DNA from 4 places in the Paraburkholderia graminis genome. Region 1 is predicted to be linked to each of the others. Evidence: predicted binding sites of a transcription regulator. Region 1 holds the regulator's gene; each other region holds the start of a gene.
The links. The regulator HrcA, encoded in region 1, represses chaperone genes, less so after heat shock. The targets are predictions, from matches to a motif close to TTAGCACTCNNNNNNNNNGAGTGCTAA.

Region 1 (2,201 bases):
CATGGCCGGAATGCCCGGTGTGCCGTAACGCATCGCGTATTCGACGAGCACCGTGTAGTCGTTCAACTGCAGCAGATGGCGCAACGCTTCCACCTGCTTTTCCGTATAGACGCGCAGCGGCGAGCCTTCGGGCATCCAGACGGCCGCATATTTCTTCGCGGACGCGCGGCCTCTGAACGGCAGAATCAGCAACCGCAGAATGATCTGCCATAGCAGCGCCGGAATCTCGACCACCCGAGGGTCGGACAGGAACTGCGCGAGATAGCGGCGAACCGCCCGCGGAGTTGGCGCGTCGGGCGTGCCGAGGTTGATCAGCAGCACGGCAACACGGTGCGACGTGGCGTTCTGCGAAGGCCGCTCGAGGTCGAAGCGCATAGGCTATAGCCGGGTAACCGCAGTGAGCGGAGGGTTGAACAGGTGAGATTCATTATAGCGGTGCGCCCTATGGCGGCGGCCTTCGTGGCCGCGCGCCCCAGGCGCCCCTGGCCGTTCGGCTAATTGGCAAGCGGCGCGCGCTCGCGCATGATGTGCCGCATCGACCGCCGCGGCGTTGACCGCTACTGCTGACTTACTGCTGACTTAGCGTGAGCGAAAGCAGTCTTGCGGTGATGTCCACGATCGGGATGACCCGGTTGTAGGCCATCCGCGTCGGGCCGATCACGCCGAGCGTGCCGACGATCTTGCCGTTCACCTCGTAGGGCGCGGTGACGACGCTCATTTCCTCGATAGGCACGAGGTTGGACTCGCCGCCTATGAAGATCTGCACGCCGGCCGCATGACTCGACACATCCAGCAACTGAAGGAGACTGGTCTTTTGGTCGAACACATCGAACAGCTTGCGCAGGCGCGCCATGTCCGAGGAAAGATCGGCGACTTCGAGCAGATTGCGCTCGCCCGAAATCAGCACGGTCTCGCCGGTGTCGGATTCGTCCGTGCTCGCCGTGACGGCCGCGTGCATGAGCGTGGTCATGTCGCCGCGCAACTGGTCGATTTCTTCGCGCAGGCGGCGGCGCACTTCGTCGAAAGACAGGCCGGCGAAGTGCGCGTTGATGTAGTTCGAAGCCTCCACGAGCTCGGACGGCGAAAAGTCGCGCTGGGTCGCCATCATGCGGTTTTGCACGTCGCCTTCGGGCGTCACGATGATGAGCAGAATGCGCTTGTCCGACAGCCGCATGAACTCGATCTGCTTGAACACGTGACTGCGCCGCGGCGTCAGCACGACACCGGCGAACTGCGACAGATTCGAGAGCACGCTCGCCGCGGCCGCGACGATTTTCTGCGGCTCGCCTGCCTGCAGCGTAGTCTTGACCGTGCGGGTGACGGCCTCTTCGTCCGCGGCGGATTCGACCGTGAGCATGGTGTCGACGAACAGCCGGTAGCCGCGCGGCGTGGGAATGCGTCCCGCCGAAGTATGCGGACTGATGACGAGCCCGAGATCCTCGAGATCCGACATGACGTTGCGGATGGTTGCCGGGCTCAACTCCAGGCCCGAATAGCGCGACAACGTGCGCGAGCCGACCGGCTGACCTTCGGCAATGTAGCGCTCGATCAGCGTTTTCAGGAGGGTTTGTGCGCGAGGATCTAGCATGACGAAAAATTTTAGCTCAATGAGGCGACTACCGCGAGCGCCGACGGCGCCCATCACCGGCGAATTTCCCGCCGCCCGCCGGGACCGCGCCTTGCGCTCGTTCCAGCACAACGTGCCGCATTGTGTCGGGCGTGCCGCCGGCCCCGTTGCCGACGGTCCGGCCAGCCGCGCGCCGGTGCGGTTTGCGCGGCGCGCATGTCATCAAGGCTTCACCATTCTAACGATAATCCCGCACTGCGCTCACGGCCCGCTGCGAACGGCCGGCCGCGGCGTCCCGGCCCCGTTCTTTTCAGGCCCTACCTATGGTGTAATGCCGGCATGCAAGTAACCAGCCAGTTCAAGACTGTCGCGCTCGTCGGGCGCAACAATACGCCGGGCATCCGCGACCCGCTGACCGCGCTCGCCACGTGCATCGCGAAGCGCGGCTTCGAGGTCGTTTTCGAAGCCGACACCGCGGCCGAAATCGGCGTAACCGACTATCCGGCGCTGCGCCCCGCCGAAATCGGCGCGCGCGCCGACGTGGCTGTCGTGCTCGGCGGCGACGGCACGATGCTCGGCATCGGCCGGCAACTGGCGCCGTACCGCACGCCGCTCATCGGCATCAATCACGGAC
Region 2 (2,201 bases), 1.8 Mb from region 1:
TTTCCTTGCCGACCTCGATCCGCTTGGCCTGACCGAGTTCCGCGAGCGTCGCTTTTTCGAGCGACAGTCCCGTTTCTTCGGCGATCACCTGGCCGCCGGTCAGAATCGCGATGTCTTCGAGCAGCGCCTTGCGGCGATCGCCGAAGCCCGGAGCCTTCACAGCAACCGTCTTCAGAATGCCGCGAATGTTGTTGACCACGAGCGTAGCCAGCGCTTCGCCTTCGACATCTTCCGCGATGATCAGAAGCGGGCGGCCGGCTTTCGCGACCTGTTCGAGAACCGGCAGCAGATCGCGAATGTTCGATACCTTCTTGTCGTGCAGCAGCACGAACGGGTTATCGAGCACGGCCACCTGTTTGTCCTGATCGTTGATGAAATACGGCGACAGGTAGCCACGATCGAATTGCAGACCTTCCACCACGTCGAGTTCATCGTCGAGCGACTTGCCGTCTTCCACGGTGATCACGCCTTCCTTGCCGACACGGTCGATCGCTTCGGCAATCCGCTGGCCGATCGACTCTTCGCCGTTGGCCGAGATCGTCGCGACCTGAGCGATTTCCTTGCTGGTCGTGGTCGGCCTGCTGATCTTCTTGAGCTCGTCGATCGCGGCGATCACGGCCTTGTCGATGCCGCGCTTCAGGTCCAGCGGATTGAGGCCCGCCGCCACATACTTCTGTCCTTCACGGACGATGGCTTGCGCGAGCACGGTCGCGGTGGTGGTGCCGTCGCCGGCGGCGTCGCTGGTGCGCGAGGCGACTTCCTTCACGAGCTGCGCGCCGATGTTCTGCACGCGGTCCGGCAATTCAATTTCCTTGGCGACCGAGACGCCGTCCTTGGTCACGATGGGCGAACCGAAGCTGCGTTCGAGCACAACATTGCGGCCCTTCGGACCGAGCGTGACCTTGACCGCGTTGGCCAGAATGTTGACACCTTCCACGAGTTTCGAGCGGGCGACGTCGCTGAAAATGATTTCTTTTGCTGCCATGATTTGACGCTCCGTTCGTTATTGAGTGACCACTGCCACGACATCTTCTTCGCGCAGCACGAGCAGTTCGTTGCCGTCGACTTTGACCGACTGTCCCGCATATTTGCCGAACAGCACGCGCTCGCCGACCTTGAGGTCAGGTTCGACGCGCTTGCCGTCGCTATCGCGCTTGCCCGGACCAATGGCGATAACTTCGCCCTGATCGGGTTTTTCGGCAGCGCTTTCAGGAATCACGATGCCCGAAGCGGTTTTGGTTTCCTGGTCGAGACGCTTGACGATCAGGCGGTCATGCAAAGGACGTAGGCTCATGGTTCGATATCCGCGTGTGAGTTTTGGCACTCGTCGTTGGTGAGTGCTGACCGGAATCGAGTATAGAAAGAAGAGCGCGCGTTGCTCCAATAAGCGATTCATCGAAGGTTATGCGCGTTTGGCATTTGGGTGGAGGCTAGTCGCCCGTTGCTTGCCGTTCGGTCTCCGGGCCGATATCGGGCCAGGGAAGAGAAAGCGGCCACACTATCGATATGAGCAACGCTTCGTTGGCCGGCTGATATCCGCTAGCTACGATGGTCGGTCATTCGCTACGAGCGCAGTCACGCTGCGCGCTCTTCGATGGCCGTTCCCATTCTGACCGTCGCCGCCGTTTCGAAACGCTTCGGCCCCACGCTGGCGCTCGATTCCGTCGACTTCTCGATCAGCGCCGGTGAAGTCGTCGCGCTGATGGGCGCCAACGGCGCGGGCAAATCCACACTGGTCAAAATCTTGAGTGGGGTTTATCGCCCCGACGGCGGCAATCTGAGCTTGCGTGGCGAGCCGTTCCAGCCCGCGTCGCCGCATCACGCGAAACAGCTCGGCATTGCCACCGTCCACCAGTCCATTGCTGATGCGGTGGTGCCGACGCTTTCCATAGCGGACAACCTGTTGCTCGACCGCCTGTGCGATCCGGCCTCGCCGTGGCGCGCGCCGCCGGCAGCGCGCATTCGTGACGCAGCGCCGTTGGCCGCGCGGGTAGGGCTGGACGCCGATCTGGCTGCGCCCTTGGCGTCGCTGTCGCTCGCCGCGCAGCAGCTCGTGACGCTGGCGCGTGCTTTGGCTACGCGACCGGCGCTGCTGATTCTCGATGAACCCACGGCCAGTCTGTCCGAGCCGGAGGCCGAGCGTCTCTTTGCGTTGCTCGAGCGCTTGCGCGATGAAGGTGTTGCGATTCTGCTGGTATCGC
Region 3 (2,201 bases), 190 kb from region 1:
CGGCCCGTCACGACGCAGGTTTCCCGCCCGACCGGCAGCACGTCCTGCGTCTGCACTTCGATCTGCCGGTAGCGGCGGCGTCCGCCCGTAATGCCGTCGATGAACTGCTGCTTCGTTTCGCGCTTGCCGTTCGTGTGGACGTAGCTCAGGTTGTCGGCGAGCAGCGCGTCGAGCGACTGCCCGTCGCCGTCGACCATTGCGCGAAAGCGTTCCCGCTCCAGCCCGCGAATCGCCTCGATTGTCTTTGCCGCCATTGCTCAGCCCCTTGTACCGGTGAGCCGTAGCGGCCACGGTCAGAAGTTATATTGCAGATATAGCTGGTGGAAATTTATACCAGGATTCGGCTCTTTGATACCGCCGTTCGACACATGCTGGAAGCGGTAGCCGGCCTGGTACTGCTGACGGCCGCCGAATTGCACGCCGACGCCCGCCATATCGGCGAACTGGAACGCCGTGGAAAGCGTGAAGGTCGAAGAGATTCTCGGGCTCGACAGAAGCCGCACGCCCGCGCCGGCCTCGACGAAAGGCCGGATCGTTCCCGATCCTTTGATGAAGCGAATGATAGGCGTCACACCGATTTCGCCGATGTTCTCGTGCACATTGCCTTCGTTCGTATGCCACCAGGCCACGTGCGCCTCGCCGATCAGCGCGAAATGCCAGTCGCCGATCTGCCACCACGTGAGATTCGGGTCCCACACAAAGCCGAGATCCAGCTTCTTGACATGATGATCGCCGAGGCCGCCGGCGACCTGGATTCCGAACTGATCCGCCGCGGCGACGCCTGAAAGGCCAAACAGCAGGGCCGCGCAGACGCTTTTTAGAGCCAGTCCACGCACGACATTCTTTTTGTTGTTCATCTGACACCCGAGCTCAACAGGTTGAACGATCTGTAACAGTCTTGCTTATTCTAAAGAGAATCCGAAGTCGGCGGATCATCTTAAGAAACTTAAATTTTCGCAATTACTGACGTTAAAAAGTGAAAAAATCGGTCGAAAGTGATAAATGAAGGCGCTTTGTCAGGTAATTAATACGTCTCTGCATTGCGCTTTGAAGGGGCGTATCATGGCTATTGAAGCTTTGATGTCGATAGGAATTTACGGAACTTGGAAGCCCCTACGGCCTCTAAGTATTAGCACTCGGAAAACGAGAGTGCTAACATCCAACGCTGGAGTCGTTACCTGAACAAGCTTTTGCCTGATTCCAAAGGAGTTTTCCACGTGAGCCATGCATTGACCCTTCCGAGTACTCTGAGCCCGTCGTCGGCTAAGGCCGCTCCGGCAGGTGCGCTGGCGCTCTCGCATTCCTCCCTGCTGCCCGGTCAACTGGGCAACATCGACGCCTACATCCAGGCCGTAAATCGGATTCCGATGCTGACGCCGGCAGAAGAACGCCAGTTCGCCACAGAATTCCGCGAGCACGACAACCTCGAGGCCGCGCGCCGGCTCGTGCTGTCGCACCTGCGGCTGGTCGTTTCGATCGCGCGCAACTATCTCGGCTACGGGCTGCCGCACGCCGACCTGATCCAGGAAGGCAACATCGGCCTGATGAAGGCCGTGAAGCGCTTCGATCCCGAACAGAACGTGCGTCTGGTGTCGTACGCGATGCACTGGATCAAGGCCGAGATCCACGAATACATTCTGCGCAACTGGCGCATGGTGAAGGTCGCCACGACCAAGGCGCAGCGCAAGCTGTTCTTCAATCTGCGCAGCCACAAGCAGGGCCTGGGCTCGTTCACGCCGGACGAGATCGAAGGTCTCGCCAAGGAACTGAACGTCAAGCGCGAAGAAGTAGCGGAAATGGAAACGCGCCTGTCGGGCGGCGACATCGCGCTGGAAGGCCAGGTTGAAGACGGCGAAGAGTCGTACGCGCCCATTGCGTATCTCGCCGACTCGCACAGCGAGCCGACCGCCGTGCTGGCCTCTCGTCAGCGCGACAAGCTGCAGAGCGACGGTATCGCGACGGCACTGGAGGCACTCGATGCCCGCAGCCGCCGCATCATCGAAGCCCGCTGGCTGAAGGTGCAGGACGACGGTTCGGGCGGCTCGACGCTGCACGAACTGGCGGACGAGTTCGGCGTGTCGGCGGAACGTATTCGCCAGATCGAAGCCAGCGCGATGAAGAAGATGCGCGGCGCGCTGACCGAGTACGCGTAACGTTCGTTTCGAATAAACGCTGTAAGTGAAAAACCCTGCCGTCTCACG
Region 4 (2,201 bases), 150 kb from region 1:
CCCGCCGAAGCGATGTTCGATGCCGTCAACGCGGGCTGGATGGATCTCGGCGTTGCGGGCACCGAGCACGTCGCGGGCACGACATCGCCTCGCGATGTCTTTGCGGCGGCCTACAAGGCCACCACGGCATGAACAGCGCAGTTCGTATCGGCTCGTCGACAGGCGGCCACACTGATGCTCGGCAGCGCCCTCATCGGAGAAGGTAGAACGAATGTCCAAGTTTTCCTGGCGCCAGATATTACCTTTGGTTCTCGCGGCTTTTTTCGTCGTGGGATCACTCAGCAACATCGTCGCCCCGCGATCCATCTTCGAGGAATACCTGAAGTGGGGATACCCGCACTGGTTCCATTTCGTGACCGGTTCGCTGGAACTTATGACCGCCGTTCTGCTGGCGCGAGCACGGACACGGCTGTGGGGCGCGGCGCTCGGCTGCACCGTGATGTTGGCCGCGCTGGCAACCGTGACAGTGCACGGCGAATACGGACATGGGGTGGCGCCGCTTGTCGTGGCGATACTATCGATTGTTGTCGGCTGGATTGCCTGGCGCAAGCGGCTCGCTGCGGGTTCCGTGGTTGCCGCCTAAACCTTATGCGGCCCTCAAGAGCTTCAAGCAGCGTAGCTTGAAGCTCCGGGTAGTAAGGGTTTTTACCGACCTTGCGTGGATTGCCTCGCACATCGAATCTGGCGCGCCAAACGTAAAGGTTGCCGCGTCGGATTACGGCGATTCGTGACCGTAAGCCCTTGTATGTACAAGGGTAATTTGTCCTGCTGCGCACGCTCGCGGCTCAAGCTGAAGTAAACAGCTTCAAAGTTGGACGAAACTCGCCAACGATCCCTCCCTTCTTGAATTTGTCACCACCTGTCCATATAATTAGCACTCGTCGCACGAGAGTGCTAACAACTTCGCCGGTTGGCTCGGCCAGCCGGGTTTTCCAAGCGTTCTTCAGTCTCAATCAAGAGAGGAGTATGTATGAACCTTCGTCCTTTGCATGATCGCGTGATCGTCAAGCGTCTGGATCAAGAAACCAAGACCGCGTCGGGCATCGTGATCCCCGAAGCCGCAGCAGAAAAGCCGGATCAGGGCGAAATCCTGGCCGTCGGCCCGGGCAAGCGTGACGATAAGGGCGCACAAATCGCCCTCGACGTGAAGGTTGGCGACCGCGTTCTGTTCGGCAAGTACGCAGGCCAGACCGTCAAGGTCGACGGCAACGAACTGCTGGTCATGCGCGAAGAAGACATCATGGCCGTGGTCAACAAGTAAGCGCAAAGCGCTACTTACACGGTTATATCCAGAGAATTCAAGGAGTTAGAAGATGGCAGCTAAAGACGTCGTATTCGGTGATTCCGCCCGTGCCAAGATGGTCGAAGGCGTGAACATCCTCGCGAATGCTGTGAAGGTCACGCTGGGTCCGAAGGGCCGCAACGTTGTCCTGGAACGCAGCTTCGGCGGCCCGACGGTCACCAAGGACGGTGTGTCGGTCGCAAAAGAGATCGAACTGAAAGACAAGCTCCAGAACATGGGCGCGCAAATGGTCAAGGAAGTGGCTTCCAAGACCAGCGACAACGCAGGTGACGGCACCACGACCGCAACGGTCCTAGCTCAGTCGATCGTCCGCGAAGGCATGAAGTACGTCGCATCGGGCATGAACCCGATGGACCTGAAGCGCGGTATCGACAAGGCTGTTACGGCCGCAATCGAAGAACTGCGCAAGATCAGCAAGCCGTGCACGACCAACAAGGAAATCGCACAAGTTGGCGCGATTTCGGCAAACAGCGACTCGTCGATCGGCGACCGCATTGCTGAAGCAATGGACAAGGTCGGCAAGGAAGGCGTGATTACCGTCGAAGACGGCAAGTCGCTGCAAGACGAGCTTGACGTCGTCGAAGGTATGCAATTCGACCGCGGCTACCTGTCGCCGTACTTCATCAACAACCCGGACAAGCAAGTTGCCGTGCTCGAGAACCCGTTCGTGCTGCTGCACGACAAGAAGGTCTCGAACATCCGTGATCTGCTGCCGGTTCTGGAACAGGTCGCCAAGGCTGGCCGTCCGCTGCTGATCATCGCAGAAGACGTCGAAGGCGAAGCACTGGCAACGCTGGTGGTGAACAACATCCGCGGCATTCTGAAGACGGTTGCTGTGAAGGCTCCGGGCTTCGGCGATCGCCGTAAGGCCATGCTGGAAGACATCGCGATCCTGACC

Region 2: CUJ91_RS10750 (co-chaperone GroES) is a predicted target of HrcA. The motif match lies at 1,318-1,344, and genes of this name have one in related genera.
Region 3: rpoH (RNA polymerase sigma factor RpoH) is a predicted target of HrcA. The motif match lies at 1,130-1,156, and genes of this name have one in related genera.
Region 4: groES (co-chaperone GroES) is a predicted target of HrcA. The motif match lies at 872-898, and genes of this name have one in related genera.

Annotation. Positions count from the first base shown of each region.
Region 1 covers NZ_CP024934.1:590,704-592,904, reverse strand. Annotated here, with positions in the region: gene hemH (ferrochelatase) at 1-375, opposite strand, end outside; gene hrcA (heat-inducible transcriptional repressor HrcA) at 569-1,588, opposite strand; gene CUJ91_RS02620 (NAD kinase) at 1,907-2,201, shown strand, end outside.
Region 2 covers NZ_CP024934.1:2,430,256-2,432,456, reverse strand. Annotated here, with positions in the region: gene groL (chaperonin GroEL) at 1-985, opposite strand, end outside; gene CUJ91_RS10750 (co-chaperone GroES) at 1,004-1,294, opposite strand; gene CUJ91_RS10745 (sugar ABC transporter ATP-binding protein) at 1,595-2,201, shown strand, end outside.
Region 3 covers NZ_CP024934.1:404,061-406,261, reverse strand. Annotated here, with positions in the region: gene CUJ91_RS01820 (nuclear transport factor 2 family protein) at 1-254, opposite strand, end outside; gene CUJ91_RS01815 (acyloxyacyl hydrolase) at 294-857, opposite strand; gene rpoH (RNA polymerase sigma factor RpoH) at 1,218-2,153, shown strand.
Region 4 covers NZ_CP024934.1:743,565-745,765, forward strand. Annotated here, with positions in the region: gene CUJ91_RS03295 (NmrA family NAD(P)-binding protein) at 1-132, shown strand, start outside; gene CUJ91_RS03300 (DoxX family protein) at 212-583, shown strand; gene groES (co-chaperone GroES) at 971-1,261, shown strand; gene groL (chaperonin GroEL) at 1,314-2,201, shown strand, end outside.